One region of the Psychrobacillus sp. MER TA 171 genome, then DNA from elsewhere that is predicted to be linked to it. Evidence: riboswitches for the same ligand, from Rfam matches in the RefSeq annotation. Region 1 holds a riboswitch; each other region holds the start of a gene.
The links. A riboswitch is a leader RNA that binds a small molecule or an ion and turns the genes downstream of it on or off. The one in region 1 is predicted to bind cobalamin.
Positions count from the first base shown of each region.

Region 2: it holds a riboswitch for cobalamin, as region 1 does, so the genes downstream of both, M3627_RS11365 (hypothetical protein) here and mmgD (citrate synthase) in region 1, are expected to answer to the same signal.
Region 3: it holds a riboswitch for cobalamin, as region 1 does, so the genes downstream of both, M3627_RS00075 (ABC transporter substrate-binding protein) here and mmgD (citrate synthase) in region 1, are expected to answer to the same signal.
Region 4: it holds a riboswitch for cobalamin, as region 1 does, so the genes downstream of both, M3627_RS05520 (hypothetical protein) here and mmgD (citrate synthase) in region 1, are expected to answer to the same signal.

Region 1 covers NZ_JAMAWN010000007.1:29,668-37,631, forward strand. The annotation lists gene M3627_RS08380 (hypothetical protein) at 1-172, shown strand, start outside; gene M3627_RS08385 (hypothetical protein) at 672-971, shown strand; cobalamin riboswitch at 1,320-1,515, shown strand; gene mmgD (citrate synthase) at 1,799-2,929, shown strand; gene M3627_RS08395 (2-methylcitrate dehydratase) at 3,016-4,458, shown strand; gene prpB (methylisocitrate lyase) at 4,474-5,382, shown strand; gene M3627_RS08405 (acyl-CoA dehydrogenase family protein) at 5,439-7,160, shown strand; gene M3627_RS08410 (NAD(P)-dependent oxidoreductase) at 7,175-7,964, shown strand, end outside.
Region 2 covers NZ_JAMAWN010000010.1:109,562-117,525, reverse strand. The annotation lists gene M3627_RS11395 (GTP-binding protein) at 1-276, opposite strand, end outside; gene M3627_RS11390 (metal ABC transporter permease) at 335-1,222, opposite strand; gene M3627_RS11385 (metal ABC transporter permease) at 1,215-2,108, opposite strand; gene M3627_RS11380 (metal ABC transporter ATP-binding protein) at 2,108-2,869, opposite strand; gene M3627_RS11375 (metal ABC transporter solute-binding protein, Zn/Mn family) at 2,881-3,798, opposite strand; gene M3627_RS11370 (hypothetical protein) at 4,090-4,266, shown strand; gene M3627_RS11365 (hypothetical protein) at 4,600-4,818, opposite strand; cobalamin riboswitch at 5,046-5,238, opposite strand; gene M3627_RS11360 (MFS transporter) at 5,342-6,571, shown strand; gene M3627_RS11355 (AraC family transcriptional regulator) at 6,621-7,520, opposite strand; gene M3627_RS11350 (serine hydrolase) at 7,613-7,964, shown strand, end outside.
Region 3 covers NZ_JAMAWN010000001.1:10,824-18,787, forward strand. The annotation lists gene M3627_RS00045 (hypothetical protein) at 1-759, opposite strand, end outside; gene M3627_RS00050 (hypothetical protein) at 957-1,274, opposite strand; gene M3627_RS00055 (DUF2975 domain-containing protein) at 1,741-2,214, shown strand; gene M3627_RS00060 (cold shock domain-containing protein) at 2,211-2,525, shown strand; partial or broken gene M3627_RS00065 (immunity protein Imm33 domain-containing protein) at 2,560-3,184, shown strand; gene M3627_RS00070 (DUF1963 domain-containing protein) at 3,197-3,877, shown strand; cobalamin riboswitch at 4,533-4,674, shown strand; gene M3627_RS00075 (ABC transporter substrate-binding protein) at 4,796-5,749, shown strand; gene M3627_RS00080 (iron ABC transporter permease) at 5,754-6,737, shown strand; gene M3627_RS00085 (heme ABC transporter ATP-binding protein) at 6,739-7,964, shown strand, end outside.
Region 4 covers NZ_JAMAWN010000004.1:56,368-64,331, forward strand. The annotation lists gene thrS (threonine--tRNA ligase) at 1-103, shown strand, start outside; gene M3627_RS05490 (GNAT family N-acetyltransferase) at 323-1,072, shown strand; gene M3627_RS05495 (DegV family protein) at 1,094-1,942, opposite strand; gene M3627_RS05500 (aminoglycoside adenylyltransferase domain-containing protein) at 2,085-2,882, shown strand; gene M3627_RS05505 (GNAT family N-acetyltransferase) at 2,885-3,391, shown strand; gene M3627_RS05510 (GerW family sporulation protein) at 3,404-3,796, shown strand; gene M3627_RS05515 (VanZ family protein) at 3,838-4,311, opposite strand; cobalamin riboswitch at 4,424-4,613, shown strand; gene M3627_RS05520 (hypothetical protein) at 4,784-5,323, shown strand; gene M3627_RS05525 (ABC transporter substrate-binding protein) at 5,327-6,265, shown strand; gene M3627_RS05530 (HAAS signaling domain-containing protein) at 6,388-6,633, shown strand; gene tatA (twin-arginine translocase TatA/TatE family subunit) at 6,943-7,149, opposite strand; gene M3627_RS05540 (hypothetical protein) at 7,612-7,869, shown strand; gene M3627_RS05545 (gluconate 2-dehydrogenase subunit 3 family protein) at 7,947-7,964, shown strand, end outside.

The DNA of each region.
Region 1 (7,964 bases):
TATGGGTAAAATTGAGTTAAATAAAATAACCAGAAAGTTTTCAGAGTTAGAAAGTTTACCTGATCAAAATATTCCCTCTAAGTTTTATTTTGATCGAGCTGCTCAAAGATTGGCAGTTTGCCTTGTAAGAGAAAATGGTATATTTCCAGATAAAACAGCTTTTGAGTCATAATAGACATAAAAAAACTTTGTTGGGGGTGGAGGGCACTGACTATAATTTTTGAGACAGGAATAAAACACCCTATCATGCAGCCAATTGACGGTATTGAACCCGCGATTGGCTGTTTGTTTTCGTTTGAATCATGGATTAAGTGAGTGATATTGTTGGTCTACCCCATTTAGTTCAGTGCAATTTTATTTATGTAGAATAGTGAGGTTTTTAATCTACGGTGGGGTTGCTACAAGAAGGATTAACGCAAAAACGCCGGAATATCGAGCAAAAAGGATGAATTAAAGGAAAAAGGGTAGTATTCAACCGAGTTGGAGAAAGGGATATCAGGAGATCCGAGCTTTCAATTATTAATTTATTAAAAAACAGATAGGAACAAATTGGATGGTTATGTTAAGATTTGAATAAGAATGTGAAGGTTTTCACTTAAACTAAAGATAATAACAAATACATTATTGATTATAATGAACTTGTAAAAGAGGAACTTACAAAAGAGGAATACATGCCGCAGTTTGGTACAAATGGAACTAGTACGTGGTATGCTACTTTAGGAAATAGTGAAACTTCCGGAAAGCATTATTTGGTTGGAGCGGGTACTAGTACGCAGTTTTCAACTTATGGGCCAGCTGAGCAAAGAAGGATGATAGTTTATGATCCGAACTGGAATATAATATCTACAGTTAAGGGTAACGAAGGTGGCATTGTTATGGTTACAAAGGCAAGAGTAACTGGTGAACATCGCTTTTATCTTCAAAACATGAGTGCATCAAGTAATTTCTATAGATGTGAAGTAAAATTTTAATACATTATCAGACAAAAGGCGTCCAAAAGAAATTTGGATGCTTTTTGTATTTAATGAATAAATATACATATTTTTTATAGTGAACTGTACAAGGACAAGAATCTTCATTCACTTTAATAAAAAGATAGTAGATGCTACATAGGTATTTTTCGTTATTTAGTATGAATGTTCTTGTCCTAAGTAAATGGAAGTTGTTGATGTGGCTTTGAAATAAATTAGATAATTTACAATAAAGATTGATCATTTATAATCTAAATTTAGTGTTTTCATTTTTTAAATAGAAAATATTAAAATGCCTTAAAAAATATTGCAAATTTTAAGAATATTTGATATGTTGAAATAGAAAATTGAATAGGTGTAGAAATAGGTGCCGCTTAGTATTGACTATTCGGCTTAATAGGGAAGTTCGGTTAGAGTCCGACGCTGTCCCGCAACTGTATATGGGAGCGATTCGAAAAAGCCACTGTTTTCTTAAAGAGAAGATGGGAAGGTACGAAAAGCGATGATCATAAGCCAGGAGACCTGCCTATTTTAGCATGCATCAATACCTACGAGGATAGGGGGTGTTAAGTGCGAGAGTTATGGGCGTGTTTTCTTATTAAACATGTTTATTAAAGTATTCCTTCGTGTCTTAACAACTTCTTAAAAGAAGTTGTTTTTTTATTGTTTATTTTTTTAAACAATCGAATTGAAAATGAGGATTATTTTCTTTCACTAGCATATTTGTTTGTGGAAACATGAAAAACTTAAGCGAAAAGAGTAATTTTATAGCTTTTTGTAAGGGCTTTCAAGTGCTAAAAATGTAAATGGGGATGGGAGGAAGAGAAATGGAAACCGAAACCGAACAGAAATATTATCCTGGCCTCGACGGTGTAGTCGCGGCGGAAACGGAAATTTCGTTTCTAGATACAGTACAAGGCGAAATTGTTATTCAAGGATATGATCTAATTGAGTTATCGAAGACAAGCCAATATTTAGATATTGTTCACCTTTTACTAGAAGGGGAAATTCCAAATACAGTAGAAAAAGTTGCTTTGGAAGAAGTATTAAAAGGTGAATATGATGTACCAAAGGAAATATTAGATATCTTTACGCTATTACCTAGCAATACTCATCCAATGGACGCTTTGCGTACGGGGCTTTCTTCTCTTGCAGGGTTTGATCAAGAAATCGATGATTGCACGGTGGAAGCAAATTTGAAAAAGGCATACAAACTATTGGGAAAGGTTCCTAATCTAGTTGCAAATAGCTATAGAGTCATCCAGAAAGAAGATGTAATAGCACCTCTTCGAGAATTGTCGTATAGTGCAAACTTTTTTTATATGCTAACAGGGAAAAAACCTACCCCCTTAGAAGAAAAGATATTTGACCGTTCGCTTGTTTTATATAGTGAGCATGAGATGCCCAACTCGACCTTTACAGCAAGAGTGATCGCCTCCACAAAATCCGACATGTACGGAGCACTCACTGGCGCAGTGGCTTCCTTGAAAGGTAATTTGCATGGTGGAGCAAACGAAGCAGTCATGTACATGTTGTTAGAAGCAAAAACGGTAGCGGAATTTGAAAAAGTGCTTAAAGCAAAACTAGCAAATAAAGATCGAATTATGGGATTTGGTCACCGAGTTTATATGAAAAAAATGGATCCTAGAGCGACTATTATGAAAGATGCTTTACGTCAATTGTGTGAGGTAAAGGGAGATGATCTTCTTTATCAAATGTGTGAAGCTGGGGAAAGAATAATGGAAAGAGAAAAAGGTATCTACCCAAATCTTGACTATTATGCAGCACCCGTATATTGGATGCTTGGTATTCCGATTCCTCTATATACACCAATTTTCTTTAGTTCTAGAACAATAGGATTATGCGCACATGTTATGGAACAGCATGCACATAATCGATTATTCCGTCCAAGAGTGCATTATACAGGCGAGCGACGCGCCATTATTATCAACCAATAGACAAATAGTAGCTTAAGCACGCCGCCAAGTGGATGTTCTGCAAAACATCCACTACAATTTTAAACTAATATCATCAGGAAGGAAAGATGAACTTGTTATATATAAATGATCGAACGAAGACGGATAGTTTACTAGAGGAAATAGCGGATTATGTTTTGCATAAGGACATAGTAAGCACCGAAGCTTTTCAAACAGCCCAGTACGTATTATTAGACACGGTTGGATGCGGTATTCTCGCACTCAATTACCCGGAATGCACAAAGCTATTAGGTCCTGTTGTGCCAGGAACGGTTGTTCCTAATGGATCTAGAGTACCGGGTACCTCCTTTGTACTTGATCCAGTAAAAGGGGCTTTTAATATTGGGTGTATGATCAGATGGCTAGATTTTAATGATACATGGTTAGCAGCAGAGTGGGGGCATCCATCAGATAATCTTGGAGGGATTCTTGCAGTTGCTGACTATTTATCTAGAAAAAATTTAGCAGAAGGAAAAGAACCACTAACTGTACAAGAAGTTTTAGAAATGATGATAAAAGCACATGAAATACAAGGCGTTCTTGCCCTAGAAAACAGTTTAAATCGGGTTGGTCTAGATCATGTTTTATTCGTCAAAATTGCTACTACCGCTGTTGTAACTAAAATGCTTGGAGGCTCAAAAGAAGAGATTGTTAATGCTTTATCCAATGCATGGCTTGATAATTCTAGTCTAAGAACATATAGACACGCTCCTAATACTGGCTCACGTAAATCATGGGCTGCAGGCGATGCAACAAGCCGTGGAGTATATTTAGCAATGATGGCAATGAAAGGCGAAATGGGTTATCCTACGGCTCTATCAGCACCAGGCTGGGGCTTCCAAGATGTCTTATTTAATAAACAAGAGTTGAAGCTTGGAAGAAATCTAGATTCCTATGTAATGGAACATGTCTTATTTAAAGTTTCATATCCTGCAGAATTTCATGCGCAGACCGCAGCAGAGTGTGCGGTTAAGTTGCATCCACTAGTGAAAGAACGTTTTGAGGAAATTGAGCGGGTTACAATTACTACGCATGAGTCTGCAATTCGAATTATCGATAAGACTGGACCTCTTCATAATCCGGCTGACCGAGACCATTGTTTACAATATATTACCGCAATCGGTCTTTTGAAAGGGACTATAACGGCAGAGCATTATGAAGAAGAAACGGCTTCAGATCCTTTAATCGATCAACTAAGAAATAAGATGGAAGTAGTAGAAAGCAAACAATACAGTCAAGATTATCTCGATCCGAGCAAGCGCTCGATCGCCAATGCTATTCAAATTTATTTCAAAGATGGAACTTCGACGGAAAAGGTAGAATGTGAGTATCCTTTAGGACATCGCTTCCGTAGAGAGGAAGCTTTTCCAAAAATCAAGGAAAAATTTTCTTTCAATATACAGTCTCATTACACAAAAAAAAAGCTACAAAAAATGGAAGAGGTTTGTTACGACTATAAAGCGTTAGCAGAAATGAACGTAAATGAATTTATGGAGCTGTTTCTACTTTAAAAGGAGGAATTTAAAATGGCTTGGATAGTAGATCAAGACTCTACTCAAAAAGAACTCGCGGAACAATTTCGTACTTTAATAGCAGATGGAAAAATTTTACAAATTCCTGGAAGTCATGATGCGATGGCTGGATTAATCGCCAAAGAGGTTGGCTTTTCTGCATTATATTTATCTGGAGCTGCTTACACAGCTAGTAAAGGATTACCGGATTTAGGGATAGTTACATCTACGGAAGTGGCTGAGCGTGCAAAGGATATTATTCGTGCAACGAACCTTCCTTTATTAGTCGATATTGATACGGGATTTGGTGGAATATTGAATGCTGCGAGAACTGCTAAGGAGATGCTAGAATCTAGAGTTGCTGCAGTTCAAATAGAGGATCAGCAGCTCCCTAAAAAATGTGGACATTTAAATGGGAAGCAGCTTACTTCAACAGAAGAGATGGTACAGAAGATTCAAGTGATCAAGGAGGTTGCCCCTTCTTTAGTAGTCGTTGCTCGTACAGATGCACGAGGAGTGGAAGGTTTAGAAGCGGCCATTGAAAGAGCAACTGCATATGTGGAGGCTGGAGCGGATGCTATTTTCCCAGAAGCACTTAAATCGGAGGAAGAATTCCGTAAGTTTTCGAATAGAATATCCGTTCCATTGCTTGCAAACATGACTGAATTTGGGCAGACTCCTTACTATACAGCGGAACAGTTTGAGGAAATGGGCTACAAAATGGTCATCTATCCAGTTACATCCCTTAGAGTAGCAGCAAAGGCTTATGAAACAGTTTTTCATTTGATCAAAGAACGCGGCTCTCAAAAAGTAGGATTATCTAGTATGCAAACAAGAAGCGAATTATACGAAACGATTTCGTATTACAAATTTGAAGAATTAGACAAGGCTATCTCTAAAACTGTACTAACCACTCAACAATAAAGACTAGGATAAAGCTGTTGAAACAGCTTTATCTTCATTAAGTTAGGAGGCTTAGGATGGAAAAACAATTGGTCCATGTGCAGAACCTCTTTTCTCTAGAAAAAGAAACGCATGCTAATTTATTCACTCCAGAAGATTTCACGGAAGAAGATCATCTCATAGCAAAAACGACGGAGTCATTTATTAAACAAGATGTGATTCCTCACTTATCGCAGTTTGAACAGCATAACTATGCTACGACAAGTGAGTTGTTTAAAAAAGCGGGTGATTTAGGATTGCTAAGTATCGAAGTCCCAGAATCATATGGTGGTTTATCGTTAAACAAAAAAACTGCAGGATTGGTCGCAGAAAAAATGGGTCAAAGTGGTTCTTTCAGTGTTTCGTTTAATATTCATGTAGGAGTTGGAACACTTCCGTATGTCTATTTTGGGACTGCAGAACAAAAGGAAAAGTATTTACCAAAGCTTGCTTCTGGTCAATGGATCGGAGCCTATGCCCTAACCGAGCCGAGTGCTGGTTCTGATGCTTTAAGCTTAAAAACGACAGCTAATTTACAGAATGATGGAACATGGTTGTTAAATGGAGAAAAACAATGGATAACGAATGCAAAAGTTGCAGATGTATTCGTTGTATTTGCGAAAACAGTAGATGGGGTCACTGCTTTTATTGTAGAAAAATCCTTGCAAGGCGTATCAACGGGACCTGAAGAAAAGAAAATGGGGATTAAAGGTTCATCCACAGCAACTCTTATTCTAGATAATGTATCTGTTCCAAGTGAAAATATGCTAGGTGTAAGGGGAAAAGGTCATCAAGTCGCGCTCAACATCTTAAATATGGCACGTCTCAAACTTGCTTTTGCGAATATCGGTACTGCAAAGCAAGCAACCCAACTTTCGATCCAGTATGTAAATGAACGAAAACAATTCAACAAACATTTATCTAACTTTACGATGATTCAAGAAAAAATAGCTAATATGGTCATCTCTATATATGGTGCAGAAAGTGCTGCTTACCGTACAGCTCACTGTATAGACGAAGCTTTGGAATCAATCGAAAGTGATCAAGAGATTCCTGCATTATTAGCCAATTTTGCAATTGAATGTGCATTAAATAAGATTAATAGCTCCGAAATATTAGATGAAATTGTAGATGAGGCGGTACAAATTCATGGAGGTAATGGCTTTATGCAAGAATATCCAGTCGAGAGCCTTTACCGAGATGCGAGGATTAGCCGTATTTTTGAAGGAACAAATGAAATAAATCGTTTAACTATTGCTAAATTAATATTAAAAAAACAGCAAGAACTTATTTCAACTGTTCCACTTGTTGGGAGTGAATCCCCGTCCAGCTCAAACCGAAATTTCCGATATATTGTTCTATCACTAGAGCTGCTACACGACGTTCTGAAAGCCTTCTCGGAAACTACTTTAAACTTAGAGCGAGAACAAGAATACTTACGACTTCTAGCTGATATGACAAAGGACATTTATGTAATGGAGTCATCCTATTTAAGATTAGAAAAATATATAAACAATAAAGAGAGCAATAAAGAGGAAACAATCCACCAATTAGTTACCGGCATCATCTGTGAGGAGGGTTACCGGAAAATAGAAACTGCTGCTATTACGATACTTACCTCATTAGAAATAGATGAGCAATTACAGGTGGTTATGCTACAACAAATAAAAAAACTGTCCGTACCACTATACAGCAATCTGTTTATAAAGAAACGGAAAATTGCAGAAGTAATGATAAAGCATGGTCGATATTTCATATGAATGGGAGTGTTCTAATGAAAAAGATAGGCTTTGTAGGGCTAGGAAACATGGGGTTACCTATGTCTCACAATTTGATCGCATCTAATTTTGATGTGTACGGAGTTGATTTGAACAAAGAAGCTTTACTTCTTTTTGAGAAAAATGGTGGAAAAGTAGGCTATACGATTGCGCAATTGGCAAACAGCTGTGACGTTATTTTTACGAGTCTTCCGTCCAATGGTGCTGTGGAAGCAATCTATTTGGGCGACCAGGGACTCATCGAGCACGCTCATCCAAACATCCTATTAATCGATACAAGCACTGTTTCTCCCGAACTTAATATAAAAATTGAACAAAGCGCTAAGCAAAAAGGTGTAGATTTTCTTGCAGCACCTGTTAGTGGCGGGGTTATTGGTGCCATTAATAAAACGCTCACATTCATGGTTGGTGGCTCGAAGGATGCTTTTGAAAGAGCATTGCCAATCATTAACGTACTAGGAGAAAACATATTTCATGTTAGTGAAAAGATTGATAGTGGCACTGCTACAAAACTGATCAATAATTTACTAATTGGCTTCTACACGGCTGGAGTGAGTGAGGCGCTTACCCTTGCGAAAGAAAGTCAACTAGATTTAGATAAATTGTTTGATATGCTAAATGTCAGCTATGGTCAAAGCCGAATATACGAACGAAATTATAAGAGTTTCATAGCAAATGATGATTATGCACCAGGATTTGCACTCAATCTATTAAAAAAGGATATGGGTTTTGCATTAGAGCTTGCGGATAAAAACCATATCGATTTACCGATAAGTAAAATACTTT
Region 2 (7,964 bases), on a different contig from region 1:
GTCCATAACCTGAATAGCACGTTCCATTTCCGGAGAAAAATCAACGTGACCAGGAGTATCAATAATATAATAAGTGGAGTTATTATAGGAAAAGACACCCTGGTCAGCAAAGATGGTGATGCCTCTATCTTTCTCTATCGTATGACTATCAAGGAAGGAGTCCTTATGATCGACCCTACCCCGTTGTCTTATTGAGTTTGTATGAAAGAGCAACTGCTCCGAAAATGTAGTTTTCCCTGCATCAACATGTGCTAGAATTCCAATTGTTTTATGCATGTTATCACCTTTTGTTTTGTCCTTCCTTGTATTATAACAAACGAAAGGGGAGAGAGTACTATCTAGAAAGTGCTTTTAAACCATTTCCTCGGCGTCGCTTAACTGCTTTTGAAACCAAGCCATCATGAGGCTTAAATAAAAATACAAGCATGAATAGCACACCAATCATCGCTGCCATCATACCAGCGATGGAGGTGTTCCAAAGCTTTGCTAAGTAGTATCCAGTAATAGCTGCAGTGGTACCGAATGTCATACTCCAAATAATCATTCCTCTTACACTTTTACTCATTAAATAGGCTGTAGCAGCAGGTCCAATAAGCATAGCAACTACTAAAACTGCACCCACACTATCAAATGCAGCGACAGTAGTAAGGGAGACAAGAGTCATGTAAGAGTAATGCATACCAATAATAGGCACGCCTATTGATAAAGCGAAAACAGGATCAAACGTAGACAATTTAATCTCTTTATAAAATAAAATAAGGAAAGCGATATTAAGTAATAGTACAAACATTAGCATCCAAACTGCTTTAGGCATTTCAATGCCTAAAATACTCCATGTATCCCAAGGGACAAATGCAATTTCCCCCATCAGCACATGTTCCACATCTAAATGTACATTGCCAGCGAATAAGGTGATTAGTAATACGCCTAAGGCAAAAAGAGAAGTGAAAACTACTCCAATAGCGGCATCCTCTTGCAATCCACCTGATTGAAGGAGTTGCACTAGAAAGGTAGTCAGTAAACCAGCAAGGGCAGCCCCAATTAGCATCCAAGCCCCGTTTAAGGATTGGGTAATCATAAAGGCCACTACAATTCCAAATAATACTGTATGACTTATAGCATCAGCTATCATGGCTGTCTTTCTAAGAATAAGGAAAACGCCTGTTAAGCCACACGTTATTCCTACAAGCGATCCGGTTAATAAAACCCAAAACTCATTCATGGGTAGTCACCTCATTTACAATGCGTTGTCTTTTAAACGCACGCTTTTTATGAAGCTTAGAAATAAGCCCTCTATTAGGTGCAACAAAGTAGGATAGGCTAAACAGAGTAGCTGCTACTAAGACGATAATAGGACCAGTAGACAAACCTGTGCGGAGAGAGCTTATCATAGTTCCTAATGCTCCAGAGAGTGCTCCAAAAAAAGCACTAGTCACCAAAATTATACCTAGATGGCTAGACCAAAACCTTGCTGCAGCTGCTGGGATGATGAGCATGGCTGCCATTAAAATAACGCCTACTGCCTGAATACCGGTTACGATTGTCAGAACTGTTAAAGCCGTCAATAGAATGCGCAGCCGCTCCACTGGTAAGCCAATACCCTTTGCGAAAATAGGATCAAAAATCATAAGCTTCCATTCCTTAAAGAAAAGCAAGCACATGAGGATGATTAATATAGCGCTGCTAGACAACCAAATGAGATCACTTTTTGCCATTGTTGCAGCCTTTCCAAAGATAAAATCATTTAACCCACTTTGGTTGCCAGTACCACTCTGATTAACGATTGTTATTAAAACAATACCAATGCCAAAAAATACAGAGAGGACAAGCCCAATTGCAGCATCCGCCTTTAGCTTGGAGTGACTGACAAACCATTGAATCATATAAACAGAAAGGGCTGCTGTTATAGCAGCACCTAGCATAAGGATAGGCAAATCTTTTTTCTCAAAAATAAGGTATGCGAGAGCAATGCCAGGAAGTGCTGCATGTGCTGCAGCATCTCCGACTAAGCTTTGCTTTTGGAGAAAGGCAAACGTTCCATTTAAACCTGCTGCTATCCCTAAAAGAATAGCTCCTGCGAGTACCCAAAGAAGGTTACCTGTCAACATTAGTTTTTCACCTCTTCAGCAGTCTTCCCTGAACTTGCTTGGTCCATGAAGAATAATTTCCCACCATATGCTTCCTGTAGGTTTTCTGGTGTGAATGTATGAACGGTAGGACCAGAGGCTATAATCGTTTGATTTAGTAAAACAATCCAATCAAAATAATCAGCTGCTGTCTGCAGGTCATGATGAACTACAAAGACTGATTTTCCTTGAGATTTTAACTCTTTTAAAATAGAAATTATAGTCCGCTCTGTGGCTGCGTCTACTCCCACAAAAGGTTCATCCATAAAGTAAACCTCTGCCTCTTGAGCGAGAGCCCTAGCCAGGAAGACACGCTGTTGTTGTCCGCCAGATAGTTGACCGATGGAACGATCTGCGAAAGCTTCCATTCCCACATTCTTTAAGCAGCTTAAAGCTATTTCCTTATCCTTAGCAGATGGTCTTTTAATAGAGCGAATATGACCGTATCTTCCCATTAAGACAACGTCTAAAGCATTAGTTGGGAAGTCCCAATCTACTGCATTTCTTTGAGGGACATACCCTACAAGGAGATCTTTTGGATTAAGCGGTTGCTCTAATATAGAAACGGTCCCTGTTTTATTGGGAAGCTGATTTAACACCGCTTTAATCAGTGTAGATTTTCCAGCTCCGTTTGGCCCAATAATCCCAGTAATCTGTCCCTTAGGAATAGTTAGGTTAATTTCACTTAGAACTATCTTTTCCTCATAAGCTACAGATAAATCCTTTACCTGTAATGCGTTCATTTTGCTACCTCCTATTTGAGTGAATCAACTATTGTGTTGACATTATGCTTATACATCCCTATATAAGTTCCTTCCTCTGTTCCTTCAGCACCCATGGCATCCGAGTAGAGCTCTCCTCCAATTTGTATCGTGTGTCCTTTTTCCTTTGCACCTTCAATGACAGCATTCATCGCTTTATCGGATACGCTGGATTCAATAAATACCGCTTTAATATTCTGCTCTACTAAAAAGTTTACGACGTTCTGTATATCCTTTAATCCATACTCGGCATCAGTGCTAAGACCTTGTAAACCTCTGACTTCCATTCCATTACTTTCACCAAAGTAGTTAAATGCATCATGAGCAGTAACAAGTACACGCTGCTCATCAGCTATTTCATTAATACGTTCCTTCGTCCAATCGTTTAAAGTGTCTAATTCCTTAAAGAACTCTGCCTCATTTTCTTTAAACTGTTCCTCGCTAGAGTTAAATTCCTTAGTAAGTGATTTGGTTATCTCGTGGGTAGCCACCTTCCAAAGTTCGATATCGAACCAAATATGTGGATCAAATAATTCCGGATGCTCCTCATCATTTAATAGTCTCTCTTTTGGGACTGACTCCCCAATTGCTACAACAGTTTTTTCTTTCTTCATTTTCTCGAAAATGTCGCTCATCTTTCCTTCAAGCTCTAGACCGTTATAAAAAATCATGTCAGCATCCTCTAATATTTGTAAGTCTCCTTGAGTCGCCTTATAAAGATGTGGATCTACTCCTGGTCCCATCAAGGATTTAACTTCTACCATATCCCCGGCTATCGTCTTTACGGCATCAGCAACCTGACCTGTAGTTGTAACTACTAGTGGTTTATCAGCTTCCGCCTTTCCATTGTTTTGGTCATTACATCCAGCCAATAAAACTACAGCAAAAAATAATAAAAATAATTTTTTCATTTACTACACTCCTTTTCCTTTGTTATAAATTATTTCCTCAGGGAAACTTTTAGAATAAAAAAATATAAATTTCTTAAAAGATAATTATTTTCCCTTAGGAAACATTTGTTCATTAGGTTAACTCATCTTTTTAGAATTGTCAAATTAATTTATGCAAAATTGGAAAAAATGTGATTGTCTATTTTTATGAGTTAGAGTGGTAGAAATTTAATTAGGCTAAACTGAAATTTTCGTATGTCTTTATGTCAAAGTGCTATACTGTATAAACAATGATAGTGGGGAGGTAATGTAATGCAATATTCAAAATCTAAAATGGAAGAGCTTGTTAAGTTCAGTCCTGATTTAGCTAAAAGATTAAAGGAAGTAATGAAGGAGCATGATTTAGAAAAAAGCTTTGCTCTGAAGGCTTTGTATCATTCAGAGGTTAAAGATGGCGGTAAATATCAAAGGGATTATCAAGATCTATAGGAATTAGCGAACCAAATGACTAACGTCATTGGTTCGCTTTTTTAAAAGAGTCAATTTCATAATTCTATTTTAAAAAGCCAAACATGAACAATTAGTAAAAACAGTGATTTATATATGCTTTTATATGTGTAGAAGCAGAATTGATTTCCGCGCCAACCCGACGCTTTCTCGCGGGGTGAGCGATAAGCCATCACCCATCGCTTGCGCGCGTGGTTGTGATGTCTTATCTGTCTCCCTCATCTCGCTGGAGTCGCCGCCTGTCGCTACAATTAATACGGTTCGTGTTAATTGGTAAAGCTCTATTTATGAAATTGACTGACATATGTATTCTATTTATTCCTGCTCTATTCCAGCAATCTCTTGTTTAATCTGACGGTGTGCAACATTTAAGTGGTGAAGAAAAAGATTTCTTTCTTCTATACTCCATACTGAGTTAAGCTCAATTTCTTTTTTCATTTCCTCAAAGGTAGACTGTAGAGATATCGAGGTACTTGCAACCTGGTTTGTCATTAATACTTGCTTAAATTGCTCCATAAAAATCTCTTTTCTCATTTCCAAAATCCTTTCGTTTTTAACATAAAAAGCATCCTCTTTTTTATAAAAGAGGATGCTTGGTTAGTATGATTTAATAGTCAGTACGCTAGGAAACAAATAAAAACCACGATTAAATAAGGAGTCTGTTCGCTCCAGTGGATTTTAGTATGTCTTTTCGTACGGCAGTATTTTCAAGCTTTGCTTGTCATAGTTACACTTAGCACCTCCTATCCTCGTAGGGTCGTGGTGTGTACTTGAAATAGGCAGGTCTCCTGGCTCATGGTCATCGCGTTACCTTCCTTCCCGTAGTATCCATACATACAGTGGTTTATAAAGTATTGCTCACATTTACAGTTGCGGGACAGCGTCGGTCTTTCACCGAACTTCCCTTTTAAGTTCTTTTGCAATTAAAAGAACACCTAAATCTACACATTATTTAATTGTTCTTTCACTATAACATAAAAAAAGTTAGTCAATATAGCAAATTTGGATAAGTCGTGGACTGCTTCTCTTTTTATAATCAAGTGGAGAGGTGAGGTAAATGAGTAGTTTAAAGGACCCATATCGGCTGTATATTTATATTTGCTTTCTATCGCAATTATTTTTTACTTTTATATTTACAGTCAGTTTGTTGTATCAAGTAAGCGTTGTTAAGCTGGATCCGTTGCAACTAGTTTTAGTGGGAACTGTGTTGGAGATAACCGTATTTCTCTTTGAGATTCCAACTAGTATCGTGTCTGATTTAAAGAGCCGGAAGCTATCCGTTATCATTGGTTACTTTCTAATAGGAGTTGGTTTTTTATTAGAGGGCTTGTTTCCTTTTTTTATTACGGTTTTATTGGCTCAAGTGGCATGGGGGATAGGGTATACCTTTACTAGCGGGTCATTGCAAGCCTGGATAGCTGATGAAATAGGAGAAGAAAAGGCCTCATCTGCATATATGAGAGGAGCTAAGGCTGGTAACCTTGGCCAATTAGTTGCCATTCCGTTAAGCGTATTAATCGGCTCCTACCTAATCCATCTACCGATTATAGTAGGAGGATTATGTATGATTGGTTTAGCTGTTTTACTAATATTCTTTATGCAAGAGAATCATTTTAAACCTTTGAAAAGAAGCGAAACAGTTGGTGCATGGGAGACAATGAAGGAGAACTTAGATAAAATCATTCTTTTCTCCAGAACTAGCTTTATACTTCGTATGCTATTTCTAATCGCTCTGTTTATAGGTTTTTATAGTGAAGGTTTCGATCGTCTGTGGCTTCCTCATCTATTAGAAATGGCTGAAATAACTACCTTGTCCAATGAACGACTGGTGCTATTAACTGGAGGAATTCAATTAGTTGTCGTGCTGCTGTCATATATGTTGCTTCACTTTTTAAATAAAAGTACGATTTATCAAGAATTGCACCGAATATATATCGCTCTTTTTATTGGTTGCTCCAGTATAGTGGTAGCATTAATAGGCTTTGCATTTTCGAGCTATATTATTGGTTTGTTTATTTGCTATGTAATAATCCAAGTTAGTCGGAAGGTAATGTCCCCATTAGAGGACATTTGGTTAAATAAAATCATACCAGACTCTTCTACTCGGGCAACATTTTTCTCTGTAAAAGGGCAGGTGGATGCAGTTGGGCAAATAAGCGGTGGACCTGTTATTGGGTATATTGCCACAACCCTTACTATTAAGACTGCAATTATAGTAAGTGCGCTTATTTTAAGTCCAGTTCTATTTTTTTACCGTTCTCTTCTAAAGAAGGGTGTGCAGAAATAGTGGTAATTCGAAAAAAAGCAGTAGCTTATCTATTAAATTAAAGTTTCTATCATTTTTCTTTAATAGGAAGGTAAATCTCCATATAAACTTTGTCGTACTCCCAATCATGGCAGTGTTCATCATAATATTCAAAGTCATAGCTGTCTTCATCGACTTCATATTGGGAATCAGGTAGCCAGTCTTCTAAAATATATTGCCAAGTACCTTTGATAGAGGAAACAAATTGCTCTACCGGTACAAGAGGTGTTTTGAAAACTGCATAAGTGGTGGCCTTAACGGTAAATTTAAGGATTCCTTCAGGTACTGTTGTGCCCTCTTCAAAATTCACCGCAAATAAATAGGTGAAATGATCTTCTGACTCTGGTGCACTAAGATTAAAACAATATTCTCCGTGCTTTTTAGGTGTTAAGAGGTTATATAGAGTAGTTTCAATGGATTCCTCAGAGAGTATTCGTTGATTCCAAAAGGCGGGGGCATCTCTCGTAAAGGCTATATTTCCCATCCGTGTTTCAAACGTCTTACCTGCTACCCTAAAAGGGGGCTTAGAAATGATTTTAGGCTGAAGAACTACTCCCCCAGTTTTCTTTTGTATAAGGCTCTCTAAACATAGTCTTTGTGGAACCGAAATGGGGCAGTGCATCTTATATAAGCTAGGGGGACTCCCAAAGCAGCGTTTAAATGATTTAGTAAAGCCTGCATGTGTTTCAAACCCATATTCTAATGCTATATCTATAATTCTTTTCTCCTTCAGTAAGTCAACTAAGGCAAATTGTAGCTTCCTTTTTTGCACATAATCCATTGGTGTATAACCAGTAGTCTGATGGAAAATACGAGAAAAATGAAAAGGGGAATAGCTGATAAGCTTTGCAAGGCTTTCGGTATTTATATCATCTTTAATATGTTCGTCTATATAATCAATGACTTTTTGTAATAGAAAAAGTTGTGTCATGCAACATGCTCTCCATAAATTCGAATTTTCTAAAAATAAATCTTATAATAGTCTATAATAAAACAAAGAGAATGACTAGAGGAGGATGGATAGTGGAGGAGCTAATAGGTAAAGTTCAAAAGTTGATTAAACCTTCCAAGGGGACATGGGGGATTGTATTAGATGATTTGAATACGGGAGAGAAGTGGGAACACAATGAGCAAGAGCTGTTTTATGCAGCTAGTGTCATTAAGGTACCAATAATGACAGCAGTTTTTCAGGCAGTAGAACGTCAACAATTGTCCCTGACCGATTTAGTCAGATTGGAAAAAGATGAGTATGTGGGAGGGTCCGGAGTCCTCCAGCATTTAACTCCAGGAACTTCACTACCATTACTAGATATCATGCTTCTGATGATTATTCAAAGTGACAATACAGCTACGAATCTTTTAATAGATTTAGTTG
Region 3 (7,964 bases), on a different contig from region 1:
AAGCATATCTATTGGATAGTGTATCGTCTCTAAATTCCCAGTCAAAAGAGGTGGCAATAAGGTAAAGAATGCTACTAAAATCGTATATACAATCACAAGCATTAAAAAAGGTATGAGATACCCGTAATAGATTGCTGTATTTGAAAGTGAGTTAACTTTAAAGAACTCGAACGTCCTATTTTGTTCATCCGAAATAATTTTATAAATGAAGATGAGAAAAAATAGAAATGCAGTAAAGGGACTGAATAATAGCTGGAATAACTGCTTAGAAAATAGTGCTGTATTAAAAGGGGTCTCTTGTTCCGTAAAAGGTAGGCCTTGTTTCGTTAATGCGGCTGCTTTTTGTTGCTCAACTTTTAAAACCTCAGGATTAATATAACTTATAAAGTCATAGCTTTCATACTCACTATATGCTTTTAAGTAGGCGAGGTTTTCGTTGGAAATATTTAAATCTCCTCGAATCAGCTTAGTTGATATTTCTTTTAAATACACTTCTTGGATGAGTAAACTGTCTAGTGCTAGTTGTTGTTCCTCGGTTAAGCCTAAATCCTTTTTTTTATTTAATAGGCTACCAATGATAAAATTAATGGTTTCCTTTCGATCATTAAATGTGTCTTGTAGCTCTTGTTGAGTTGTTCCGGATTCATTACTATTAATAGCCATCAAAGAAACGATAAATAGAATGATAATAAAAGGTACCAATAATATGTATTTACTTTTTAAGATTCCTTTCATAACGAAACTTATAACTTCTCTCATGAGTTCCCCCCTGAAAAACAGACGTAGATTGTTCCACTTCCTCTTTATATATGATTATATGCTTGTAGAATCGAGCATATTTTCTAGAAAAAGAAAACATCCCTTTAAATAGTGAAACTTACAGAGAACTGCAGAGTTAAACAACTACGTAAAGGGATGATTTCTAAGAAAGCCTTTATTTTAACTATTCTATCTTCCTATTTATCAAGTTCACGTGATACTGGTGCGTAAGGACCTGTTTTAATGTATCCTGAGAAAAATGAGTAGTTTCCAGAGCCGTCTGCAAAACCTCTATTATAAATATACCCAGAATACGTTTTACCATTTCTAGTTTCAGTTACCCACATAGATTGATCTCTAGTAAAACGAACCGTTCTTGAAACAAAAATTTGTTCTGAAGATACATCAACTTTTGTTTCTTTACTTTCAGTGGCTTGTACATTTTCTGCTTGGGCTGTGAATCCAAAACTTAAAGCAATTACAAAACTTAACAATAATATTTTAAATTTCTTCATAAAGTATATTCCTCCGTATCAAATTTTATTTTTTTAGAAAACAAAATACTTAGGAAGAAAATCGGCCGATTATTCTTACAATTCAATCTTTTCATATTATGATAACCTTGTCCAGCTCTTTTTGTTACACACTTTCTTAGAGGAAATGCCCATTTTTAGTATGTTTTCAAGAGTAACTTGTGTAAGTAATTATAAATATTTTTTGAAATTTTCAAATGTGAGATCAGTCCACATTGCCTTTTAAAAGACGAAATTAGATTAAAATCCATAATTCTATAATGCAGAAAAAGTGCTAAATGCAGCAAATGGATCTCTTTCAGGAATAAAGACATTTAAAAACTTTCAGAATTCTATTCTGGTTCTTTTGTTATCCTAGAGTATTAATATATTTTATTTACAATAGTATTTATTCTAAAACAATCAAATATGTAATATAATGTAAATTATTAATGAGGGAGGTGCTTTTATGGAAAAAGGAATTCTATTGTTTTTAAAGTTAGCTATTGTTTTAATGGGAATCCCAGTTCTTGCTTTATGTATATTTCTAGTACCTGAAATAGCAAGCTTTGTAGTAGAATTATATCCTGAATATGCTTATTTGAAATACCTAGTTTATATCGATTTGTATGCAACAGCTATTCCTTTTTACTTTGCTCTATACCAAGCACTAAAGCTTTTAAATTATATAGGTCATCATAATACCTTCTCTGAACCTTCAGTAAGAGCCTTGAAGAAAATAAAATACTGTGGATTAGCTATTAGCTCTTTATACGTTTTAGGTATGCCAATATTCTTTCTTATGGCAGATAAGGATGATGCGCCTGGAATCATAGGCATCGGACTAGGCATGATTTTTGCTTCCCTTGTAATTGCAGCCTTCGCATCTGTTCTACAAAGACTTCTACAAGAAGCAATGACACGAATGGAACATAACAAATGAAAAGTAGAGGCTTAATTATTGGAATGACTATAATCAGTATTGCTGTCCTTACTTTTTTTCTTTTAAATAGAGCTGATTACCATGGCAAAGTAGGGGATATAACGGATAATAACTTTACCTTATATCCTCTGGAAGTTAACCCTGAATACGAGCATTTTACTCCTAAAGTTCATATCTCTAATTTCACCAAAATAACAGGTAAAATAAATAACATGCGGAGCTTAAAAGAAGGACAAGAAGTGGAAATATGGGCTGTGGAAAAGGAAGGAAAGATAGTTGCAAAAAAAATTAAGGTATTGAAAGACTCGTAAAAATTATGTTAAAACTGTTCAAGGAGAAGATATAATGTCATGGTACTTAGAGAGTGTTTATAAGAGAAATAAAGAAGCGCCCTATACTTTTTATATTCCTAGCCAGGAAGTAATTGATATTTTAAGAATAGGAGATCGGGTCAAATTAATTTTCGAATGCGAGACTAGAGCAGACGGGTATGCTGGTGAAAGAATGTGGGTGAAAATTACCCATAGGGATATGGAAAACTTTAAGGGAGTTCTTTCAAACGACCCATTCAATATAAGTGAATTAAAAATTGGACAAGAAATTTCATTTCGTGCAGAGCATATATGTGACACTGAGTATAATGATCCAAATGCTTCTAAATGGGATTATTATTTTGATACGAAAATAATTGTAAGCAACGATGTTTTAGAGAGAAGAATTTAATTTTATGTTAAAAGACGATCCAAAAGATGGTCAAGATTCTGGTTGGTCTGTTTTAAGTGGTTACGAAGACGATAGATTTTTAAGTAATTCTGATAATTTCCAGTATATATCCATAGGTGTAATTTTAAATATAGATGACTCTGTTCTATCTTTTATTGATGAGCCACCTCTATGTGCATATGAAAGAAATGACCACGGTGTCTTCTATAAAATAGAAGATTACGATTGGGAGTCTTACTTAGCTTAGGAGGGGATTTATATGAACATTGCTCAATTAAAAAAAGTACTATTTAAGCAAGCTACCATTTTTGAGACGGGTGGTTATCGACCAACGGAAGAATTAGGAGAGAGCTGGATTGGAAAGGTCATGTGGGGAAAAGAAGAAAATATACCTTCACAGTACGAGCCTTTAAGTACAATTTTTTTAAACAATCTCCCTTACGTACCGGAGGAATTGGAAAATATTCAACTAATCACCATTTATATGGACTTTAATGTATATGATCATTTAAATGATGATAACCTAGCGCCTTTTTTTATTATCAATTGCTATACAAGCTTCAATGGATTACAAAAAATAAATAACCAATCTGCGAGGATAAAGTCTTTTCCGTTACAGCCAAGATTGGTTAAGAACGATACTCCTGCCTGGGATTCTGAAGATATAGAAACGGAAGTCCAAGATGAGATTTTACGTCTTGAATTGGAGGAGGATATTGAATATTACGATGACATCGTGGAGGATATCTATCCTATGCATAAGATCGGTGGGTACCCCACTTATACACAGAGTGGAGTTTCATACGGTGAAGAATATCCATTTGTTTTTCAAATAAGCTCCGATCCGAAGGCACAATTCAATATAGTTGATAGTGGTAGTTTTTATTTTTTCTTTAATCAACGCAAACAAGATTGGATTGTATACTGTGATTTTTATTAATAGCAGGTAAAAAAGTAGTAATGGATTAAAGCTCATTTCAGTAAAAGTTTTTTTATATTATTATTTATCTCAAAATGTTTTGATTCAATTATTCCCTTTGTTTTTAGATATATTAAGAAGATGGAGCGAATTTCAGTTGTACACAACTAAGAGAGGGTGTTCTTTTTGACTGGATGGAAAGAAGAAAATAAACCAAATATCCTGAAAACAGCACGAGAACAATCAAAAGCAACGAAAAAATACTAAAAGAAGTACGAGAAACGATTGAAAAAAACAATGATGAAAACAAAAAATCGCGATGAAAAACTACTATATTAAGCTTTTTTAAGGTTAAAGTTGTGTTTTATATATTATAAAGAAGTCTTTACCAATCAACCATGAACCTTTTCTAATTATTGATTGAAGTGGCAGGCGGAGCGATAAGACCTCACAGCCACGCGCGTAAGCGATGGGTGAGGGCTTATCGCTCCCCCCCGCGGAAAGCGTCCGCCAGAGCGGAAATCTATTCTACTTTCCACATTTAAAAGCATATAAACTTCAATATTCTTTATTAATCGTTCGTATTGTTGAAATGTATAAAATGTATGCTTTTTCAAATACCGACTTCAACTCGACAACATCTAAATATAAGGTATAATAAATGCAAGAAACAATAGAATAACATTTGCTTAAAGGTGCTCTAGTTATCGGTTACTAGAGTTAAAAGGGAAGCTGGTTAAAGTCCAGCGCGGTCCCGCCACTGTAAGTGATGCATATGCATCATAAGCCAGAAAACCTGCCTTTACGTACACACCCATTACCTACGCGGATAGGTCTGGTGTAGGTCCGCTTTCGGTTTTTCGTGGCTGATTTATACCTATCTATCTCTCATCCTAGGATGGGGGATTTTTTGTTGTCTATATTTAGGAGGAATAAAGGATGAAGAAACTGTGGTTAATTATTGGAATGACCTTGCTGATTTTAGGTGGTTGTAATGAGCAAGAGACACTTCCAACAGAAAAAGAAAGTAGCCAAGAAATTGGTAACTCAGAAACGGCATTCCCACTTACACTGACGGATGCAGTAGGACAAGAAATTACGCTAGAGGAAGCTCCGACATCCATTATATCTATGATTCCGAGTAACACGGAAATTCTATTTGCTTTAGGGCTAGATGATGAAATTATCGGTGTAAATGATTATGAGAGCTACCCTAAGGAAGCCTTAGAAAAAGAAAAAATTGGTGGCATGGAGTATAACATTGAAAAAATTATCTCTTTAAGTCCGGATATCGTATTCGCTCATGAATCCATTGTTTCAATGGCAGAGTCAGGATTACAGCAGCTTCGAGATGCTGGTGTAAAGGTATATGTTGTACAGGATGCAAAGGATTTTAACTTAACCTATACAACTATTGAACAAATTGGCCGAGCAACGGGGAAATATGAGGAATCACAAGCCGTTATAGAGGATATGAAGGCAAAGGTTGATGAAATTCAAGAAAAAGTTGCAAAAGTAGAGACAAAGAAAACAGTATTCGTAGAAACTTCCGATGTACCAGAAATCTATACTCCTGGTAATGGGACATTTATGCAAGAAATTTTGACGATGGTCAATGCAGAAAACATTATGGCCGATCAAGATGGCTGGTTTCAAGTTAACCCAGAGGAAATAGTAAGCCGTAACCCAGATGTAATGTTAATCACCTATGACTACGTGGAAGGAATTGTAGAAAAGGTGAAGCAGCGTGATGGCTTTGACACAGTGACTGCCATTCAAAACGATGAGGTGGTACAAGTGGATGAGGATGCAACGAGTCGTCCAGGTCCACGTTTAGTAGAAGGCCTAGAGGAAGTGGCTAAGGCTATTTATCCGGAGGCATTTAGTGAGTAAATCAATGATCGGTTATATCTTGTCACTGGCTACGTTAATCGTAGCCATTTGGCTAGGTGTGTCGGTCGGATCTGTAAAGGTACCGATCAGTACTTTATGGGATACGGGTACAGATGCGATTGCAACAAATATCGTCTGGAAGATTCGCATGCCGCGAGTTATACTCGCAGGATTAGTCGGAGCATCCCTGGCAATAGCGGGAGCAGCTTTTCAAAGTCTGCTTAAAAATCCGCTAGCCGATCCTTATACATTGGGAGTGTCGTCCGGAGCATCAGTTGGTGCAGTGGCTACACTCTTTTTTGGAATATCAGTACCTTTTTTAGGAATGTTCACCTTGCCTGTTTTCAGTATGGCAGGGGCGTTAATCACTATGCTGATCGTCATATCCTTTGCGAAGCTTGTTGATCGAGCGATGAAAATGGAAACTATTATTTTAACAGGCATTATCTTTAGCTCGTTTCTCGGCTCAGTCATTTCCTTAATGATTGCATTAACAGGGGAAGAGCTGAGACAAATTATCGGTTGGTTACTTGGAAGTGTCTCTATGCGTGGCTGGAGCTATGTTCAAATGGCATTGCCGTTTATAATAATTGGTTCACTTTTATTATGGTTGAACCGTAGGGAGCTAAATGCAATGCTCTTTGGAGAAGAACGGGCACAGCATTTAGGTGTGGAAGTGAAGAAACGTAAAATGATGATTCTAATAGGAGGGTCCATGCTTACCGGGACCGCTGTAGCTGTTTCGGGAACCATTGGATTTGTCGGACTCGTAGTGCCTCATATGACGAGGCTGCTATTTGGCTCCGATAACCGGCATGTTCTTCCCTTAAGCTTCATAAACGGAGCTTCGTTATTAATCATTTGTGACTTGGTGTCACGTACCATTATATCTCCAACAGAGCTACCAATAGGTGTCATCACTGCCTTTATAGGTGCACCAGTATTTGCATTTATCTTCTTCCGACAACGTAAAAAAGGAGCTGCTTAGCATGCTAGAGATCAAAAACATTTCTGGTGGTTACAATCAAAAACTAGTCGTGCATGACGTATCCTTCCAGGTATCTAAAGGAGAGATGCTAGGAATATTAGGTCCAAACGGCAGCGGGAAATCTACCCTTTTAAAATTGATGAGTGGCATACTTACCCCTGCAACGGGAGAAGTATTGATTGAAGGTAAGCAACTAAAATCCTATTCCTCAAAGGAGCTTGCGAAAAGGCTGGCCGTTTTGCCGCAGCTGCACAATCAAGCTTTTTCACATACCGTTCGAGATACGGTTTCACTCGGTCGTTACCCTCACCAGTCGGGCTGGTTTTCAACATGGTCGCAAGAGGACGAGGTAGCGACACAGGAAGCAATGAGGCTGACTGCTATCGACAAATATGAAAAGCATTTACTAGAGCTTCTATCAGGAGGAGAACAGCAGCGGGTGTTTGTAGCACAGGCATTGGCTCAGCAGGCTCCCATATTGCTGTTAGATGAGCCGACCAATCACTTGGATATTGCTCATCAAAAACAACTTCTAGATACGATTAAGACACAAGCAATTGAGAATGGTATTACGGTTATAAGCATTTTTCATGATATTAACCTTGCATCGCTTTACTGTGACAGGCTTTTATTGATGGACCAAGGGAGGATTAAAGTAATTGGAGAACCGCATGAGGTAGTAAAAAAGAGTTTAGTGGAAACGGTTTATGAAGCCAGAGTTAGCACTAGTCCTCATCCAGAACGTCCTAAACCACAAATAACCATTTTGCCAGACGTAAAGGAAAAACAAGACGATAAACCAATTACAGTGTCCAATTTTCAAGTAACGGATGATTATGTTCTCTTCCGAGCAGAAAATCAATTAAAGACGTGGTCATCTGCAGTCATTAATGCAGGAAGTGGCTGGTATAGAAACTTTGTCAATCGAAGAGTGGATGCGAGCTACCATTGTGATAACGTTCAGGAGGAAATGATAGAATACCTTGCTACCGAAGGATTATCAGAGGCAGATACGGTAGGTATGATGACAGCGGTCAAAACTACGGACGCTATCATAAAAGAGTACAAAACACCTCTTGGTAATCTAGTCGTAATGGTAACTGCGGGGGTTGGAAATGCAGTGGATGTCTCTAGAGCGCATGAGGTTGAAATGTTTCCTTCTGTAGGTACGATCAATACATGGATTGTTATTAATGGTGAGCTAGCAGAGGAGGCATTTATTCAATC
Region 4 (7,964 bases), on a different contig from region 1:
CCAGGAAATGGAGAATCAAGTTGTTTCCGTTAGGAAGCATCGAGTAGGAAGCCTTGGTGATATTGGGATAGAAGCATTTATTGGACACCACCTGAGAGAGTAAAGTTGTTGTGGTAAGTGGATAGGATGACGGATTGTCGTAAAGTATCCGGTCATTGTAGTAATCGGAGGGTGGATTGTCGTAAACTTGCTGGAACTTGTGAGGGTATGGAGCGTCATGCGGTCAACCGAGCCATCGAATTGTAGTAGAGATCCTTTAGCACCATTAAAAAAGGATTTTATGGCCACCATCTCGAATAAACTCTCGATAGGAAGTGTCGCTATGGTTAAATGGTTTATCTTGTTTGGTGGAATAGTTTTATTAGGGATTAACTTTTATGCTGTCTATGACGTGTACCAGCCGAAAGTTGGTCCTATAGGAAGTGGAAGAATATCTATGTACTTTTGGATAAGCATTTTTATTAGTACCCTGTCAGGGATAATTGCCATATCTCAATTCTTTGTATTATTTGCCTATGATCAACGTAATAAAAATTTTCCTAGAATGGAAACGAAACGGTTTGTACTACGCCAGATAGAGCTGACCGATGCAGAAGAGGTATTCTATTATTTTTCTCAGTATGAGGTTATGAAGTACTATGATCTTGATGTCTTAAAGGATGTTAGTGAAGCAAGAAGAATAATAAAAAACTGGCAGACAAAATACCATAAAAACGAAGGCTTGCGTTGGGGAATAGCGACAAAGGAAGACAATAAGATTATTGGAAGCTGTGGGTTCCATAATTGGGAGAAAGAACATTTCAAAGCGGAAATCGGTTTTGAGGTTACGCCAGAATACTGGCGAAGCGGAGTGATGACGGAGGTTTTGCAGCCTATACTAACTTATGGCTTTGAAAAGATGGAGCTTCACAGAATAGAAGCCCTCTATGATCCCGACAATATGGCATCCAAAAAAACATTGGAAAAAGCAGGATTTATATATGAGGGTACATTAAGAGAATCTGCGTTTGAAAAAGGACAATTTTGTGATGCTTCCATTTGCTCTTTGTTAAAAAAGGAGTTTGCTAAATAGCAAACCCCTTTATAAATTATATTAATATCGAACCCAGCTCAGACCAATGGTACCTTCTCCCGCATGCACTCCTACACAGGCACTTAGTGGGATAACAATTACCTTAAGGTTAGGGAATTCCTGCAGGATTTCTTCTCTCCACGTTTGAGCATCCTTTTTGTTGTTGCAGTTGATTACTGCAACTTCTGGAACTTCTGCTATTTTCATATCTTTTCGAAGGCGTCCCATTACATAGTTTTTAGCTCTTTTAGTAGCACGTACTTTTTCTGTCGGGACGGTTTTTCCATTATCAAAGGAAATAACCACTTTTATATTTAATAGATTGCTAAGAAACGCTGCTGTGCCGGAAACGCGACCACTTTTATGAAGCTGAGTCAAGCTAGATGGAATGAAGGATAACTCAGAGTTATTTGTCATATTTTCTATATGAGCTACAACTTCCTCTACGCCTCGGCCTTCTTCTAACAAGCTTTTCCCAACCTCTAGCATTTTGACCATTGGATAAGAGCCTATTTTCGAGTCAATGGAATATACTTTGAAATTGGCCATTTTAGAAGCGGTTTGTGAGCTGTGGTAGGTGCCAGACAAACCGCTTGATGTATGGACGGCAACTGCACAATCATATCCTTCTGCTTTTAGGTCTTCATATAGTTGTACCATTTCACCAATTGGAGGCTGAGAGGTCTTTGGATGAACTTTAGCATTTCTTAATTTGTCATAGAATTCATCATGTGTCATATCAATCGTTTCTTTGAATGCACCCTCTTCAAAAACAATATTTAACGGTAAGACATGTATATTATGTTTTTCAATAAATGATTGTTCCAATAAAGCGGCAGTATCAGTGATCCAAGCAACTTTTTTATTCACAGTTGATAATCTCCTTAATAAAAATAATTTGTTAGCGATAATGTAACGCAGATGAATACATATCAATAGTGTTACTTGTCATGTTTTGTCGAAATTTCGGGAACTGGAACATATTTTGAACATATTTAGAGGAGGTGAAAGGTTGAAGTATTTATTACCGTATTCTCTACATAATTTAATGCAACTATATCTACAGCAATTAAATACACATTTGCCTATGAATTTAATAGAAGGAGTCTATTTGTATGGCTCCGTTGCTTTAGACGCTTTTGATGAGAAAAAGAGTGATATAGACTTTATCGTTTTATTAAATCGACAGGTAAATGAGAAAGAGATAGAAATGATAAAGGATCTTCATTTTCAATTGTCTAAAGAGGAATTAGGTTCTCGGATGGACGGTATGTATATCCAAGCAACTGACCTTAGTAAGGGGAACGAAACAATGCAACCTTATCCTTTTTGTGCGGATGGCGTTGTTAGAGTTGGGCATTGGGACATTAATCATGTGACTTGGTGGGTGTTAAAGGAGCATGGAATTACATTGCAGGGAACAGATATTCAAGAGTTAAAGATTTCTACTGAATGGGAGGACGTCTTAGGGACGTTAAAATACAATATTAATCAATATTGGTATGAGAAAACAAAAGAAATACCAGATTCAGTGACTGATGAAGTGGTGGAGGCTGTTACAGCTACTATTTGCAGAATTCTTTATTCACTCGAATATCAGCAGATCATTTCAAAAAAAGAAGCACTGAGAAAAGGGTTAAGTATGCTTCCAAATGTTTGGCATCCTTTAATACAAGAAGGGATGAGAATTCGTACATTAGAGCAATCTCCTTCGCTATTTGCAACAGAAAGCTCACGTGCAGAAGCTTGTCGAGATTTAATATTGTACGCACATGAACTTTGCAATGCACGCTATTTTCAGGAGGTATAGAAATGGAAATTAGAAGATTAATAGGTGATGATGCAGAGGCATATTGGCAGCTAAGGCTTGAGGCACTGCAAAATAACCCCGAAGCATTTGGTACTAGTTATGAAGAGGCTATTCAAAGAGAAAATCCAATTGAACGAGTAAGAAGCAATTTTCAAGTAAATGGGAATTATACGTTCGGCGCATTTGAGGGAGATAAATTAATCGGTATGGTTACTCTTTTACAGGAGAGTGGCTCAAAAATGAAGCATAGAGCAAATATATTTGCGATGTATGTTAGTCCACACGGGAGAAGAAAAGGTGCCGGTAAGTCCTTAATGGAGCAGGCGATTAAACAGGCAAGAGAAACTAATGAAATTGAAAAGATTAATCTCTCCGTAGTATCTAGTAATGAGTCTGCAAAAAATTTATACCTGCAGCTAGGATTTAAAGTATTTGGAACAGAAGAAATGGCTTTAAAGGAAAGAGATGTTTATTACGAGGAACATCATATGACCCTTATATTAAAATAAAGGAGAGATAGTATGGAGGAAAAGACAAGTAAACAAAAGGATAATACCAAGCTGCCTATGATACAAACACCAATACGTTCTATTTTTGAAAAGTTTTCTAGAGAAAAGGATGCTTCTTTAATATACGGGGACCCAATTATTATGGACAATAAACGGATTCTGCCAGTAGCCAAAGTGAACTACTTCGTAGGTGGAGGAGGAGGCGGTGGATTTACAGACGAGCAAAATGCTAGTGGTCAAGGAGAAGGAGCAGGTGGTGTATTTTCGATTAAACCAGTTGGAGTTTATGAAATCACCGAGGAAAATGTAAAATTCAAGCCTATACTTCCGATTAATCAATTACTTACTGTGTTCTCCATTATCACCTTAGGTCTTGCCTTCCTATTAAAGAAAAGTCGAAAATAAGTTCTTTAAATAGCTTAATAGAAAAACGCTACCTTTTAAATTTAGTGGGTAGCGTTTTTTCTATTCTTTAACCATTGAACAAGCGTTAGCAATAGCATGGCAAAAATTGCGCCACTTGTATCTAATAGAACATCCTGAAAGAGTGCAGATCGTCCACTCGTAAAGGATTGATGGAATTCATCTGCTGCTCCTAGAAAAAAGGTAATCAGTATGGCCAACAGCTTTCTGTACTTTTTTTTCGGTAAAGCAATATAAATGGCTAATCCAATCAAACCAAAATAAAAAAAGTGCGTTCCTTTTCTGATTAAAAATTCAACAAATGCATAGTAGCCACGTTCCTCGACAGAGACATAAAATCCCCAATATGGAATATGAAATAAAGACAAAAAGGATTCCAATGGCTTGTTGGGAAGCCAGTTTTTAAGCACAGCCTCTAAAGATTGCTGCTCGGAAGTTTGACCCGAAGCAATAAATACAAAGAGAATTAAAAGTAATAGTGGGATATATTTTTTCATATAAAAACAGTAGCATAAACTGAACAAGAAACAAACTAATTACTAGTTTTAACACTAGATAACCATTTCTATCCCAAAATGATACGCTATGGTACACTTACGATAAGTGAATAATTTATTGCAGGGAAAAGGTGCTGACTTGTCAGCTTAATTGGGAATTCGGTGAAAAACCGAAGCTGTATCCGCAACTGTAAATGCAGATGAAATAAGAAAAATACCACTGTCGGCTAGAAGTCGATGGGAAGGTTCTTAGAGTAAAATGATGCATGAGCCAGGAGACCAGCCTTTTCTTGAACGTATAAATACTCTTCGGAAGTTAAGGGGTTGTACGGCACGTGTCTATTTTTTCGATTGAATTTATAAAACGATAAATAGTATTGCGCCGCCCTTTTTGGGGTGGCGTTTTTTGTGCTGTAAGAGGTCGAGTATTGTATTGCATATGTTCACATTTACTAGGAAGGGAGGGGAAAAGGTGAAAAAGGACATGCGTTATATTTGTTATCCGTTTATGAGAGAGAAGCCTTCTACAGTAGACTTTGAGATTCGAACGGACTCACTGACGACACGTATCGGCTTGGCTGCTTCTTTAACAAAAGATATTCCAAGAGTATATGAGGACCTTATGTATTTGGCCCCGATGGCATACCACTTAAATGGGTCTGTCAGAGGGAAGCTCGCGATCCATGAAGAAGATTTACAAATCCTCAGCGATATGTACGATTCCTACGTAAGCGAAGTAGAAGGAAGAGTAGATATATTCGTACTTCCACAAGGTTCAACGGTTGCTTGTGAGTTGCACGTATGTCGAAGTGAAGCAAAAAAGTCGGTCAGAGCTTTACATAAAGTCTCTTTAGAAAGAGAAGTACCTGAGATTTTATTTGACTACACGCAGCTATTAGCAAATGTATTGTTTGCAATGGCGGTATATGTAAATAAGTATCATGGAGTTGACGAGATTCAATTTGTCAGTAAATCATATCCCATGAGAAAAAAGAAAGAATTGGGGGATTAACATATGAATAAACAATTAAGAAATTGGTTAGCGGTACTAATACTTTCTATCTTACTTGTAGGCTGCCAAGAGGCTGAAAAGAATACAGCTGTTGAAACAGATTCTGTACAAGAAGTAAAGGAATACACTGTAACGGACGATATGGGGAACGAAATTACATTTGAAGAAGTTCCCGACTCGGTTGTGTCTCTACAACCAAGCAACACAGAAATTCTATTTGCCCTTGGCGTGGGAGATAAAATAGTGGGAGCTACAGAGTATGATACCTATCCAGAAGAAGCACTGGAAATTGAAAGAATTTCCGATTCTATGAGCTTTAATGCAGAACGGATTTTAGAGATAAGCCCAGATGTAGTGATAGCGTATACCACCGGTTCTGAGGAAGAGCTTAAAGTGTTGGAAGATGCGGGTTTAGACGTTTTTGTCATTCAATCGGCACTGTCATTTGAAGACGTCTATGGTGATATTGAACAGTTGGCCGCAGTAATGGGAGTTGAGGATAAAGGAATAAACCTTGTTAACTCTATTAAAACTACTATTCAAAGTGTTGAGGACAAAGTATCGGGTGTAGCTAATCAGAAACAAGTTTATTTTGAGATAAGCCCCTCTCCTGAAATTTTTACAACTGGTAAAAATACGTTTCAACAAGAAGTTTTGAATAATGCTTCTGTTGTGAACATTTTTGGAGACCAAGAGGGATGGATTAAATTATCTGAGGAAGATGTCATTAAGAAAAATCCTCCGATTATCTTAACTACCGTAAATTATGTAGAAGATCCAATTGGTGAGATTAAGGCTCGTCCAGGCTGGAACCAGCTAGAGGCTGTACAAAACAACGCCATCTTCCAATTAGATTCGGACATAATGTCTCGCCCTGGTCCACGAATTGGTGAAGCTGTGGAACTAGTAGCCAAAACCGTTTATCCAGAATTATTTAAATAAAGTAAAGGATGGTCTCGTTTTGAGGAGGCCATCTTCTTTTATTTTAAAACAGGTACCTTGCAATGGATAATAGTGTTATGGTATAGTACTATTTAATGAATAGTACCGAGGAGGAGTTAGAAGTGACAGCAAACGTTTATATTGAGACATTAGAAAAACAGCTATATATTTTAAATGCTAAGGAGCGCCAAGCGGTTGTTCGAGATTTCCAAAAATATTTTTGTGACTTGTTAAGAGAGGGGAAATCCGAGCAAGCAATAATAGAATCATTAGGAGCACCATCGTATATAGCAAGGGAACTACTTAAGGCTTACTCCGAAGAGGAAATGATCGTAACAGAAGTGGCATATGAAAGTGCATATATATAAAATGCTACAAAGGCTAGTTACCCTTTGTAGCATGACTTCATTGACAAGTTTTAACTGGTTCATTGGGAATCCAAATTTTACAGTTTGAATCTGATAAATCCCCGTCTGTATAAACTTTCATCTCTGGTGTGTTGCCTATATCACTAACCCCTATCCCATCACACAAACTCCAAGAGGCCCTTTTATTTCTTCGTTATTTAAAGAAATAAAGAGCAACAAGCTTTTGTATAGATTCTTATAGACTGATATCTAGGAATGTATATTAACACATGCAAAAAGCCGCCTATTAGAATTTGGCGGCTTTTTGCATTAGATATTTTTTTTAGTTACTGTTTCTTTGTCTTCTATTTTAAATTCTTCTGCAACATCGTCTACTATATCTTTAGTTGAGCTTTTAAATTCTTTTAACGTCTCTCCAATTGCTCTACCCAATTGAGGTAATTTTTTCGGACCGAACACGATTAAAGCAATAATTAATATAATGATTAAACCTGGTATTCCGATATTTGGCATTATAATCTCTCCTATACTGTTTCTGTATATTCTCATGTGTTTTTTCAATAGTAGTTAATCATACATAAAATTGGTTGTTTTGTATCAATAACACATTATACTCCTACGTTTAAATTTGTAAATAATTTAGTGTTAAAAATAATCTAAGCGTTTTGAACTGGAAAAGTCTCTTCGTTATAAAAGTACCTTAATCCCTTCTGCAAAAATTTAATTATATAAATATAATCTTATCGTTTATTTATCCAGGAAATACTAATTAATTTATGCCCATAATACAAAGGTTTTTCTATTATTCTGCATTAATTATAAAAATTTAATGTTTTTTCAGAATAAAATTATATTTTTATAATCGAAATAAATATCTAGTTTTTAAGAAATAAAAGGAGTAGACTGTAAAACGGTTGTTTTGTATTTATAAAAATTACGTTTTCATAGTTGTGTGTACTATGTTAAAGGAGAATAAAAGTGACGCAATATAACTTAGAAGAATTAAAACTGTTGAATCAAGTAATTTTTGCTTTATTTATAGTAGCAGATTTAGCTCTTGGCCTCTTTTACTTTAATAATGAGTTTCCTTGGTTCGCGTTAATAGGTTCAAGTATCGGACTAGCTATAATTGTTCTTTGCTGGACTGGAAAAAAATATATATACTTTGTCTCATTTTTATTGGTTTATACGATCCTATTCTCATTAGTTTATAACTGGAATGCAGTTTTTCATTAATCAGAATATCTTTTAAGCCATTGTTTACCTAAATAAACAATAAGCTATTTATACTAATTTACATTGGAGGTCATATTATGTCAGAACAGGAAAAC